One region of the Halopseudomonas xinjiangensis genome, then DNA from elsewhere that is predicted to be linked to it. Evidence: predicted binding sites of a transcription regulator. Region 1 holds the regulator's gene; each other region holds the start of a gene.
What was found. Region 1 encodes sigma-54, which starts transcription at its own class of promoters, with help from an activator protein. Its sites were predicted from a motif close to ANTGGCATNNANNTTGCTNT; they were not measured.
Positions count from the first base shown of each region.

Region 2: the regulator sigma-54 is predicted to act here: its motif matches at 1,797-1,816, upstream of flgB (flagellar basal body rod protein FlgB).
Region 3: the regulator sigma-54 is predicted to act here: its motif matches at 1,991-2,010, upstream of nirB (nitrite reductase large subunit NirB).

Region 1 covers NZ_LT629736.1:2,508,805-2,513,005, forward strand. The annotation lists gene lptB (LPS export ABC transporter ATP-binding protein) at 1-710, shown strand, start outside; gene BLT85_RS11610 (RNA polymerase factor sigma-54) at 798-2,297, shown strand; gene hpf (ribosome hibernation promoting factor) at 2,377-2,685, shown strand; gene ptsN (PTS IIA-like nitrogen regulatory protein PtsN) at 2,707-3,162, shown strand; gene rapZ (RNase adapter RapZ) at 3,165-4,019, shown strand; gene BLT85_RS11630 (HPr family phosphocarrier protein) at 4,022-4,201, shown strand, end outside.
Region 2 covers NZ_LT629736.1:2,125,251-2,129,451, forward strand. The annotation lists gene flgE (flagellar hook protein FlgE) at 1-167, opposite strand, end outside; gene BLT85_RS09705 (flagellar hook assembly protein FlgD) at 203-889, opposite strand; gene flgC (flagellar basal body rod protein FlgC) at 903-1,343, opposite strand; gene flgB (flagellar basal body rod protein FlgB) at 1,346-1,750, opposite strand; gene BLT85_RS09720 (CheR family methyltransferase) at 1,988-2,812, opposite strand; gene BLT85_RS09725 (chemotaxis protein CheV) at 2,845-3,786, opposite strand; gene flgA (flagellar basal body P-ring formation chaperone FlgA) at 3,889-4,201, shown strand, end outside.
Region 3 covers NZ_LT629736.1:2,241,888-2,246,088, reverse strand. The annotation lists gene glgP (alpha-glucan family phosphorylase) at 21-1,682, opposite strand; gene nirB (nitrite reductase large subunit NirB) at 2,218-4,201, shown strand, end outside.

The sequences.
Region 1 (4,201 bases):
CGCGGCATCTGGCCAAGGCATACAAAGCACGCAAGGTAGTGCGCGACGTCTCGGTGGCCATCCACAGCGGCGAGGTGGTCGGCCTGCTCGGCCCCAACGGCGCAGGCAAGACCACCTGTTTCTACATGATCGTCGGGCTGGTCAAGGCCGACGAGGGCAACATTCTGATCAATGACGTCGATGTTACCAAGCTGCCTATGCACGGCCGGGCACGTCAGGGCATCGGATATTTGCCGCAGGAAGCTTCCATCTTCCGCAAACTCACGGTCGGCCAGAACATCATGGCGATCCTGGAGACGCGAAAGGACCTGAACGCCAAGGGGCGAGAAGGCAAACTCGAATCACTCTTGCGCGAGTTTCATATCCACCACCTCAAGGACAGTCTTGGCATGAGCCTGTCAGGCGGAGAACGGCGGCGCGCCGAGATCGCCCGGGCCTTGGCGACGGAGCCCAAGTTCATTCTGCTCGACGAGCCCTTCGCCGGGGTGGACCCGATTTCGGTCAACGACATCAAGCAGATCATCCAGCACCTGCGCGACAAGGGCATCGGCGTACTGATCACGGACCACAACGTGCGTGAAACGCTGGATATCTGCGACAAGGCATACATCGTCAATGACGGTCACATCATTGCCGAAGGCAATGCAGAAACCGTACTCTCGAACCAGACGGTCCGTGATGTGTACCTCGGTCATGCCTTCCGCCTGTAACTGGCTCGGTGATTCAGGCATGCTAAAGGCATCGGGCCACATTCTCGGTCAGGGCATCATCCAGCGCACAGGGTACTTCACCGCATAATGAAACCATCGCTCGTCCTCAAGATGGGGCAGCAGCTGACCATGACGCCTCAGCTGCAGCAAGCCATCCGACTCCTTCAGCTCTCCAGTCTCGACCTCCAACAGGAAGTCCAGGAGGCACTGGAAGCCAACCCCATGCTGGAAATGGCCGATGATGGTGACGACGAGTACGGTTCAGGCTCCCACGAGCAATCTTCCGATGGAGACGACGCCCCGGCGGTGACCATTCCCGAGCCAGTCGAGCTCGACTCCATCGAGCAGCATGGTCAGGGTGAGGAAGGCAACTGGAACGAGCAGATTCCCACTGAGCTGCCAGTCGATACCCAATGGGAAGATGTGTACCAGACTTCTGCCAGTTCATTGCCGAGCAATGACGACGAAGACTGGGACTTTACCGCTCGCACCGGGACCGGCGAGACGCTTCAGAGCCACCTGGAGTGGCAGCTCAACCTCATTCCCTTGTCAGAAACTGATTACCAGATTGCCTTGGCGCTGATCGATGGCATCAACCCGGACGGCTATCTGAGCGAATCGCTCGAAGAAATCCTCACCTCGCTTGATCCGGAGCTTGAGGTAGAACTCGACGAAGTCGAGATGGTGCTTCACCGGATTCAGCAATTCGAGCCGGTCGGCGTCGGCGCACGTGACCTGCGCGAATGTCTGCTTCTGCAATTGAGACAGTTGCCTGCCGACACGCCGATGCTGGAACAGGCCACGCGTGTGGTGAAGGACCATCTGGAGCTGCTCGGCAACCGCGATTTCGCTCAGTTGATGCGGCGCTCCAAACTCAAGGAAGACCAGCTTCGCGATGCTGTTGCGCTGATCCAGACGCTCAACCCGCGTCCCGGATCGGAGATCGCCTCGGGCGATGCCGAATACGTCATTCCCGATGTGATCGTGCGCCGCGACACCAATCGCTGGATCGTCGAGCTGAACCAGGACGCCGTCCCCAAGGTACGCGTGAACGGCCATTACGCATCAATGGTCCGCCGCGCTGACAGCAGCGAAGACAACACCTACCTGCGCAACCATCTGCAGGAGGCCCGCTGGTTCATCAAGAGCCTGCAGAGCCGCAACGAAACGCTGATGAAGGTCGCCACGCAGATCGTCGAGCATCAGCGCGGCTTCCTCGAGCACGGCGAAGAAGCCATGAAGCCACTGGTATTGCACGACATCGCCGAAGCGGTCGGCATGCACGAATCGACAATTTCGCGCGTCACGACGCAGAAATACATGCACACGCCGCGGGGAATCTTCGAACTCAAGTACTTCTTCTCCAGCCATGTCGGCACCACCGAAGGCGGGGAATTTTCCTCGACCGCCATTCGCGCACTGATCAAGAAACTGGTTGCAGCAGAAAACCCGAAGAAACCATTGAGCGACAGCAAGATCGCTGGTTTACTGGAAGAACAGGGAATATCGGTAGCCCGCAGAACGATTGCCAAATATCGCGAGTCGCTCAACATCGCGCCGTCGAGCGAACGCAAGCGGTTGGTGTGACCAGCCGGGATTTTCAGGTGGCACCATCGGGTGACAGTCAGCGTCGCCCCGCTATATCAAGCCAATCAGGAGAAGCCGTATGCAATTGAACATCAGCGGTCATCAACTAGACATCACCGACAGCCTGCGCGACTACGTCACGGAAAAGATGTCACGGCTCGAGCGACATTTCGACAAAATCACCAACGTGCAGGTCATCCTGGAAGTCGAAAAGGTACGGCAAAAGGCAGAGGCCATTCTTCACGTGGCCGGAGGCGAAGTCGTCGCCAATGCTGAAGCGACCGATATGTATGCAGCTATCGACCTGCTTACTGACAAACTGGACCGTCAGTTGATCAAGCACAAGGAAAAGAACATCAACCGCCTTCAAGGCGCCAACGACCGCTAAGGCCGCATACGCCGAAGACCCATGCAAATAGACCATATCCTCACCCCCGAGCGCACCTTTGCCGGTGTGCAGGGGGGCTCGAAGAAACGTGTGCTGGAGCAGATCGGCAAGTTGATTGCCCAGCACACCAACCTTGACCCTGATGCCATCTACGAAAACCTGATCGCTCGGGAGCGACTCGGCTCGACTGGCTTCGGCAACGGTATCGCTATTCCGCACAGCCGCTTGGCCGGCTGTGATCGTGCCATCGGCGCCCTGCTGCAACTGGAGAGCAAGATCGATTTCGACGCGCTAGACGGCGAGCCGGTGGATCTGATCTTCGTGTTGCTGGTCCCACAACAGGCAACCGAGCAACACCTGCAGATTCTGAAGATGCTGGCCGAGAAGCTCGATCAGCAAAGCGTGCGCGAATCGCTGCGCGCCGCTCCCGACTCGCAGTCGCTCTACCAGGCGATGATCGGCGCGGGCGGAAACTGAGCGTGCGTCTGGTGGTGGTCAGTGGTCGCTCCGGCTCTGGAAAGAGTACGGCGCTGCACATGCTCGAAGACAACGGCTTCTACTGTATCGACAACCTGCCAGCCGGACTGTTGCCCGAATTGGCCAGACAGGCGAACCAGACCGATGTGCGCCTGCCCAAGGTTGCGATCAGTATCGATGCGCGGAATCTGCCCAGCGACCTGGCGCGCTTCCCGGCGCTGCTGCGCAAGGTCCGCGAAACAGGCACGCAGTGTGACGTACTGTTCCTCGCTTCGACCGATGACGTGCTGATCAAGCGTTTCTCCGAGACCCGGCGCAAACATCCGCTGACCGACGAGCATCATTCGCTGGCCGAGGCGATCTCCGAGGAGATGCGCCTGCTCGAGCCGATCATCGATCTCGCCGACCTGAAGATCGATACCAGTCACCTCACCCTGTACCAGTTGCGCGATGTGCTCAAGCAACGGCTACTTGGCGCGGAGGCACATGAGCCTTCGGTACTGATCCAGTCATTCGGGTTCAAGCGCGGCGTTCCGGTGGACTCCGATCTCGTGTTCGACGTCCGCTGCCTGCCTAACCCTTACTGGAAGAAGGATCTACGTCCCTTCTGCGGCAAGGACCAGGAAATCCGCGACTACCTCGGCGCGGAGCCCGAAGTGGAAGAGATGTACCAGGACATCCGTCAGTTCCTGGAAAAATGGTTGCCACGTTACGCCGCCGGCGAACGCAGCTATACAACCATTTCCATCGGTTGTACTGGCGGGCATCATCGTTCGGTATACATAGCCGAACGCCTGCTAAAGGAACTGAGCGCGAATACCTCCAATTTGCTGATACGCCATCGCGACCTACCTTGATGATGTTGACCAGACGTATCCAGATCATCAACAAACTGGGGCTGCATGCACGAGCCGCTGCCAAGTTTGTTGGCGTCGCCAATCGCTACGATTGTGATGTCGCTGTCGGAACGAGCGAAGAATCGATGGTCAACGGCAAGAGCATCATGCAGGTGATGATGCTAGCCGCTGGCAAGGGCAGC
Region 2 (4,201 bases), 380 kb from region 1:
CCAACCGCGTTGCTGCCGGTGCCAAGTACCGACGCAGCGTACACGTCAGCAAACTCGGCCCGTGATCCTTTGAAACCCACGGTACCCGCGTTGGCGATATTGTTACCGGTGATATTCAGATCTGAAGCCGCCGCCCGAATACCACTTAAACCAGTGTTAAAAGACATTTTGTACTCCTTGCCTAATGTTGTCGGACAACGACCTACTTGCTAATGGAAAGAACTTCAGACAGACCGATGCTGCCCAAACCAGCCAGATTTAGAACCATCTCTCCACCCTTGCCCACGCCCAGCGAGACGCTGTCGACATTGGCGGGCAGTAAAGTGGCGACCTGCTTCTGCTCACCACCCTGGCTGGCGATGGCTTCGAACTTGTACTTGCCGGGCGGCAGGATGTTGCCGCTGGCATCCTGGCCGTTCCAGCTGAAATCGAGCATGCCTGGTTCTTGCGGGCCCATGTTGATGGCCGAAACGAGCTTTCCGGTACTGTTGTAAACGTTCACCAGAACATTACTGCTCGACTGCGTGAGCGCCATCTGACCCTGGATGCCCTGTTGCGTATCGACCATCGCGTTGGCGGTCGGAACGATCACCGAACGGCCGACCAGCGATGAAGCCTGCAGCGCCTGGGACGACTGATAGCCACTGAGCAGCGAATCCATCGACGTATTCAGGTTGCCGATACCTTCAACGGTGCTGAACTGCGCAAGCTGCGCGATGAACTCGCCGTTCTCCTGCGGTGACAGCGGATCCTGGTTATTCATCTGGGTGACGAGCAACTGCAGGAACGCATCCTTGCCCAACTCATCGCCCTTGGCGAAGCGGTCCTGGTCGACCTTGTAATTGTCCAGCAGGCTTTCACCGACGCTGAGGTTGTTGGTGACGCTCATCAGGGTTTCTCCTTTACTGGCCCAGCGTCAGCACGCGCTGCAGCATGGTCTTGGCGGTGTTCATGATTTCAACGTTGGTCTGGTAGGCCCGCGAAGCCGACATCATGTTGGCCATCTCTTCGACGACGTTGACGTTCGGATAGAAGACATAGCCTTCTTCATTGGCCATCGGATGGTCCGGCTCGTATCGAGCCTGCAACTCGGCGTCGGACTCGACCACACCGAGAACCTCGACACCCTGACCGGCTTCGCCTTCGGATTGAAACAACGAGCCACCAGCGCCCTGCTGCTCGCTGAAGACCGTGGCGAACACCGGGTTGCGAGCGCGATAGGTTTCGTCGATGCTGCTCGATACCGTCTCGGCGTTGGCGATGTTGCTGGCAACCGTATTCAGGCGCAGCGACTGGGCGCTCATGCCCGATCCGGCGATGTTGAAAATCTGGGTCAGCGACACGGTCAATCTCCCCGAATGGCCGTCATCAGGCCTTTGAACTTGCTATTGAGGAAGGTAAAACTCGCCTGGAAGTCGATAGAATTCTGCGCGTACTTGGCTTGCTCGACCTGGGTGTCGACACTGTTTCCATCGATCGAGGGTTGCGCAGCAATGCGGTAGCGCAGCCCGGCAGCCTGATCGATGAGGCTTTCCATCGCCAGGTGTCCGCTATGTGTGCGCTGGGCCTTGAAAGGCTCGCCGCCGCCGGACTGTTGTGAGTCGAGAACAGCCGCAAAGTCCAAGTCCCGCGCCTTGTAGTTCGGCGTATCGGCATTGGCGATGTTGTTGGCAAGCACTTCTGCGCGGTCAGCGCGAAACGACAGCGCTTTTTCATGCAGACCCAGCGCCCGGTCGAAACTCAAGCTCATAGCATTCCTCCGCTCGCCCACTCGGCAAGACATTCACAGAGGAAATAAAGCAAAGGTTATGCCAAAGACCAGTTTTCCATATAAATCAGGGGTCTTGGGTAAAAGGAGAGGCTGCGGCGGCAAAAAATTACCGCAACTCAGCGGTTAAAGCGGGGGAAACGCGCCTGGACGGCAAGCCAGCGTCAATAGTCAGACGCCGCTTGCATCACCGATCAAGATACTTGTAGGACAGTTAGATCAGCGAGCCTTGTACACGATTCCAGGACTACATTGAACCATCTGGTACAACTCGGGTAATCCGTTCAGCGCTTCAGATGCTCCTAGCATAAGATAGCCGCCCGGTTTCAGGGTGGCATGGATACGCTTGAGAATGTCCTTCTTCAGATCTGCCGAGAAGTAAATCAACACGTTGCGGCAGAACACGATGTCGAACTTGCCAAGCCCGGCATAACTGTCCAGAAGATTCAGCGCTCGAAACTCGACACGCGAGCGAACCGGCTGTTTCACTGTCCAACGCCCTGGCCCGGCAGCGTCGAAATACCGCGCCAACCGATCCTGCGAAAGCCCACGGGCGACGGACAGGCTGTCGTACTCCGCCGACTTGGCCGCACTGAGAATGCTGCCCGACAGATCGGTAGCGACAATTTGCGCGCCGGCCCGTAGCTGGCCGAGATTGCTCCGCTCGAACTCGTCTATGGACATGCTCAGCGAGTACGGCTCCTGGCCCGAAGAACAGGCCGCCGACCAGATGCGCAGCCGTTGCCCGGGGTTGCTCTGGATGAACTCGGGGATAAGCTTGGTCTTGAGCACCTCGAACGGGTAGACGTCGCGAAACCACAACGTCTCGTTGGTGGTCATGGCGTCGATCACCGATTCGCGCAGCCCGCCACGCGGGTTCGCCTGAATCCGCGCGATGAGCTCGCCCAATGACTTGATACGTTCCTGCTCGAGGAGCCGATTCAGCCGGCTGGCCACGAGATACTGCTTGTTGTCCCCCAGAACGATGCCACAGGCTTTTTCAAGGAAATCCCGGAATTGCTGAAAATCGTTTGCAGAGGTCACTCAACCCGCCCTATCTCATTGATGTGCCGGCATCATGCGCCTGCAGCGTCGCGCTGGGCATGCAACCGATCGATTACTCGCTTGGCCAGTTCGTCCGGTTTGAACTTGGCAAGGAATTCGTCTGCTCCGACCTTCTTTACCATCGCCTGATTGAACACGCCCGATAGCGAAGTGTGCAGCATGATGTGCAGCTTGCTCATCCGCGGATCATTGCGCACTTCGGCGGTCAGCGTATAACCGTCCATTTCCGGCATCTCGATATCAGACACCATCATAAGCAGATGTTTCGAGACGTCTTCGCCCCGTTCGGCTAATTCCCGCAGCCAGTCCAACGCCTGACGACCATCGTTGAGCGCAACGATTTCAACGCCAACCTCTTGCAGACAGCGTGCAACCTGTTTCCGAGCCACGGTCGAGTCATCGACGATCAACACCTTGCGCGACACGGCTTCCGCCTGGGTCTGCGCATCAATCACTCCGGCGGAAATGTTTTCTACGGTCGGCACTACTTCGGCGAGAATCTTCTCCACGTCAATGATTTCAACCGTTTTGTCATCTACCCGCGTCACTGCGGTCAGGTAATGATCGCGACCGGTGCCACGTGGCGGCGGATGGATCTCGGACCAGTTCATGTTGACGATGCGCTCTACCGAGCGAACCAGGAACCCCTGAACCCGATAGTTGTATTCGGTAATAATGACAAAGGCAGTGCTGAGATCACTCAGCCCCGGCCCACCGGTAGCCTTGTTCAGGTCGATGATTGGCAACGTGCCGCCGCGGATATGCGCGACACCGCGAACGACCGGGTTCAGCTTCGGCAACAAGGTCAGTTTGGGGCATTGCAGCACCTCTTTGACCTTGAAAACGTTGATGCCATATAGCTGATTGCCGGCTAGCCGGAACAGCAGTAATTCAAGTCTATTCTGTCCGACCAGCTGGGTACGCTGGTTGACCGAGTCCATAACGCCAGCCATGGGCGCCTCCTCGTTATTACGCGCGGCGGTACGTTTCTTGCTTCCGCTACAGGAAAGCGACAGTAACTTGGCGCCACCCGTTTTGTCATCAGGGCTAATTGTATGCGTTTTATCAGGCACTGCGCGGCGTTGGCGATATTTTTTTCCGCCGGCTCCTCCGCGAATCCTCTGATCGAACAGCTTATCGGCACGACCGAGGCTTTTCTTGAGGAACAAGCCGAACGTCATGTTTCGGCGAGCGCTCGCGACGCCCGCTACGAGATCGAAGTCGGGCGATTGGACCCCCGTTTGCGGCTACCTCTTTGCCCGCCGGAGGCCATCGCAGCGACACTGGAAAGTCCCGCTGCACCCGTCGGCCGGGTGACGGTACGGGTGAGCTGTGAGAGCGACGAGGCACGTTGGCGGCTCTTCGTGC
Region 3 (4,201 bases), 270 kb from region 1:
GCAGGAGCGCACCATCCCGCTCAGCCCAGCTTGGCAGAGTAAAGCTTCTCGTAATACTCCCGAGCCATGCGATCGGAATCGAAAGCCGGCGTCACATCCCGCATGCTGGCCATGGCGATCTCGTTCCAGCGCTGCGGCTCGTCGTAATACAGCGGGATGATCCGGTCTTCAAAGATCGACATCAGATTCTGATAATCCGCCTCGTTCTGCTCATGCTCGCTCAGCTTCGGCTCGGTAACCGGGATGATGAAGCTGTTTTCACCGTCTTTGGCAAACTCAGGAATCCAGCCATCATTGATCGAGAAGTTCACTGCACCATTCATGGCAGCGGTCATCCCGCTGGTGCCCGACGCTTCCCGTGGCCGCACGGGCGTGTTCAGCCAGACATCCGCGCCTTGCTTGAGCTGGCGCGATAGCTCGATTTCGTACCCGGTCAACACGGCTATGTTGCGCTTCTTGCGAGACAGTCGTACCAGCCCGTTGAATACGCTGATGGCATCGTGATCGAACGGGAACGGTTTGCCGGCCCAGATGATCTGCACTGGGCGATCGGTGCGCTCGATCAGGTTCAGAAAGCGATGAAAATCATGCAACAACAGGGTGGCGCGCTTGTAGTGCGCAAAACGGCGGGCCCAGACGATGGTCAGCACGTCCCGATTGAACAGTTTGCCGGTCTGATCAGCGACGATGCGGAACAGATCGTCTTTCATTTCTTTCTTACGCGTAATCAGCCGCTTGGGGTCGTTGCGATCGAGAGCCTGACGCAGCTTCTTGTCCTGCCAGAACAAGGCATTCTGTGAATTGGTGATCGCCTCGATGGAGCAGATGCCATCATTGCCTTCCCACATCTGGTTCGCCACCGCCCCGTGTAACCGGGATACCCCGTTACATGCATGGGAAACGCGCAGCGCTGCCAGCGTATGACTGAACAGGTGCTCGTGAATGCCGGTGAGGTTCACTTCCTGCTCATGGTTGAGCGCACCGAAGAAACCCATGCGCTTCAGGAACGAGGTCTCATGCTCTTCGTTACCGGCTTTCTCGGGTGTATGCGTGGTGAAGACGATGCGCTTGCGCACTTCGCTTGCCTCACCCAGGCGATCCATCAGATGAAAGGCCAGGGGCAGGGCATGCGCTTCATTCATATGGTATAGCTCAGCGCCGCCCATTGCTTCGACCACCTTGGCTCCGCCCAGGCCCAGTACGATGCTCTGGGCTATGCGTGCGGAAGGTTCGACGTCATACAGGCAGTGGGTGATGGTGCGCGCCAGATGATCGTTTTCCGGGATGTCGGTGGTGAGCAGATAGAGCGGCGCGCTGCCGAATGTCTGTGCCGGGAGACACAATGCCTTCACTTTCACATCGTGACCATTGACCTGCACCGTGACGGTGATGCCCGGGTCGGTCAGGAACGGATAGTACTTCTTGGTGAAATCCACGCGCAGGGTCTGGTCCGCATTGCGCGCCTGATCGTAATAGCCGTACTTCCACAGTATGCCGACGCCGATCACGTTCTGACGCAGCTGATAAGCACTGCGCATGTGCGATCCGGCCAGAAAGCCCAGGCCGCCTGAGTAGATTTTCAGCGCCTGATCGATGGCAAATTCCATGGAAAAATAGGCAACCTTGCGCGCATACGCAGGGTTGACGCGATAGGGCAGGGGCCAGTTGGTGGTATCCGTCATGTCTTGCTCCATTGTCCACCGGCAGGGAGGGTCGGGTGGCGCTGTCGAGCTGACCATTCTCGTTTTCGCGCAGGCTTTTGCAACGTCTCGCGACGAACGGCATCGGGGGAAGGGAACTTTTCAAAAGCGCACCAAAAACGGGAGTCTGCTCCTCCGGCGCACAGTTCTGGTTCGTTTGGGCAAGCGCGCCGAAACGACCTTTATACACATTCCTGCGGTTCTTTGGCTGTCTCTGGATTTTATAAAAGACCTTAATATTCAGTCGCATAAGGTGATCTGGTAATCGACAGTCGGCCGACTTGAGGCGTATTGGCACAGCCGTTGCTTATTCATACGCAAGATCTGCGTGATGCTTCGCAGGTGTCCCTCGGTCAACGGCGACCAATAAAGGGACCAGCAACATCGGCGACGCTGCCTGATGGTGCTGAACAAACCAAATGAATATCAGGCAAAGGCGCCTGGAGTCTGCAGAGATTCCAGGCGCCTTTTTGTTTTGGCCGGCGGTGCCGGCAAACGCTTCGACTGAGGAAAGGCTATGAACTCCATCGTTACTTCGATCAAGAGCGAGACATTGGTCGTCATCGGCAACGGCATGGTCGGCCACCATTGCGTCGAACAATTGATCGAACAGGGCGCTCTGTCGCGCTATGACATTCATGTTTTTGGTGAGGAAAAGCAGCGTGCGTACGACCGCGTGCATCTCTCCGAATACTTTGACGGACGCGACGCCGACTCGCTGGCGATGTGCGACTCCGATTTTTACGACTGCAACGGGGTGCGCCTGCATCTGGGCGTGCAGGTTCTTGAGATCGACCGCGAGCGCAAGGAAGTCATCACCAGCGAAGGCCGCCAGGCCTACGATCAGCTGATTCTGGCTACCGGCTCCTATCCCTTCGTGCCACCGATCCCCGGTGCGGAAGGCAATTCGCGCCTGGTGTACCGCACGCTCGAAGACCTCGACGGTATCCGCGCAGCCGCTGCCACGGCGCGCCGTGGTGTGGTGGTCGGCGGCGGTCTGCTGGGTCTGGAAGCAGCCAATGCTCTGAAGTCGCTGGGCATCGAGGCACATGTCGTCGAGTTCGCTCCACGCCTGATGCCGGTACAGCTGGATGCCGATGGTGGCGCAGCACTGAAGGCGCGTATCGAGGCACTGGGTGTTTCCGTACATCTGGCGCGAGCCACCAAGGAAATCGTGGCTGGGGAAGAGCATGCCTATCGCATGAACTTCAATGACGGCGAGTTTCTCGAAACCGATCTGATCGTCTTTTCTGCCGGCATTCGGCCGCAGGATGCCCTGGCACGTGCCTGTGGCCTGGAAGTCGCCGAGCGCGGCGGTGTGATGATCGACAATCATTGCCGTACCAGCGATCCGGCAATACATGCCATCGGTGAGTGCGCCTCCTGGAACGGCAGCATCTTCGGACTGGTCGCGCCGGGCTACACCATGGCCCGCAACCTGGCCAAGCAGATCGCCGGCGTCGATTACGATCCCTTCACCGGTGCTGACATGTCGACCAAGCTGAAACTGCTCGGCGTTGACGTCGGTTCGATCGGCGATGCGCATGCCGCCACGCCGGGCGCCAAGAGCTACCGGTTCATCGATGAAGCCACCTCGACCTACCGCCGGTTGGTGGTATCAGCTGATGGCAAACACGTGATCGGCGCGGTATTGGTCGGTGACAACAGCTATTACGACACCCTGCTGCAATACGCCCAGAACGGCATCAAGCTACCTGCGGATCCGTCTAGCCTGATTCTGCCGATGTCTGACGGTGCACCGACACTGGGCGCTGATGCATTGCCAGACACCGCCACCATCTGCTCCTGCCACAACGTCACCAAGGGCGCGGTGTGCTGCGCTGTTGATGCCGGCTGCACCGATCTCGGCGAGCTGAAGGGACAAACCAAGGCCGCTACCGGCTGTGGCGGCTGCAGCGCACTACTCAAGCAGGTTTTCGAGCACGAGCTGACCGCTCGCGGCGTGGAAGTCGACAAGAGCCTTTGCGAGCACTTTGCCTACACCCGCCAGGAGCTGTACGGCATCGTGCGGGTCGAGAACATTCACAGCTTCGACGAGCTACTGGCCAAGCATGGTCGCGGTCACCATGGTTGCTATACCTGCAAGCCGGCTGTGGGCTCGATCCTGGCATCTTGCTGGAACCAGCCGATCACCGATCCGCTGTTGATTCCGCTGCAGGACACCAACGACACCTTCATGGCCAACATGCAGAAAAACGGCACCTATTCCATCGTGCCGCGCATCGCAGGTGGCGAGATCACACCCGAGAAGCTCATCGTGCTGGGTCAGGTGGCGAAAAAGTATGACCTGTACACCAAGATCACCGGCGGCCAGCGCATCGACCTGTTCGGCGCCCAGCTGCACGAGCTGCCGGACATATGGGGCGAGCTGATCGCCGCCGGATTCGAAACCGGCCACGCCTATGGCAAGTCGCTGCGCACGGTCAAATCCTGTGTCGGCAGCACCTGGTGCCGCTACGGCGTGCAGGACAGCGTGAGCA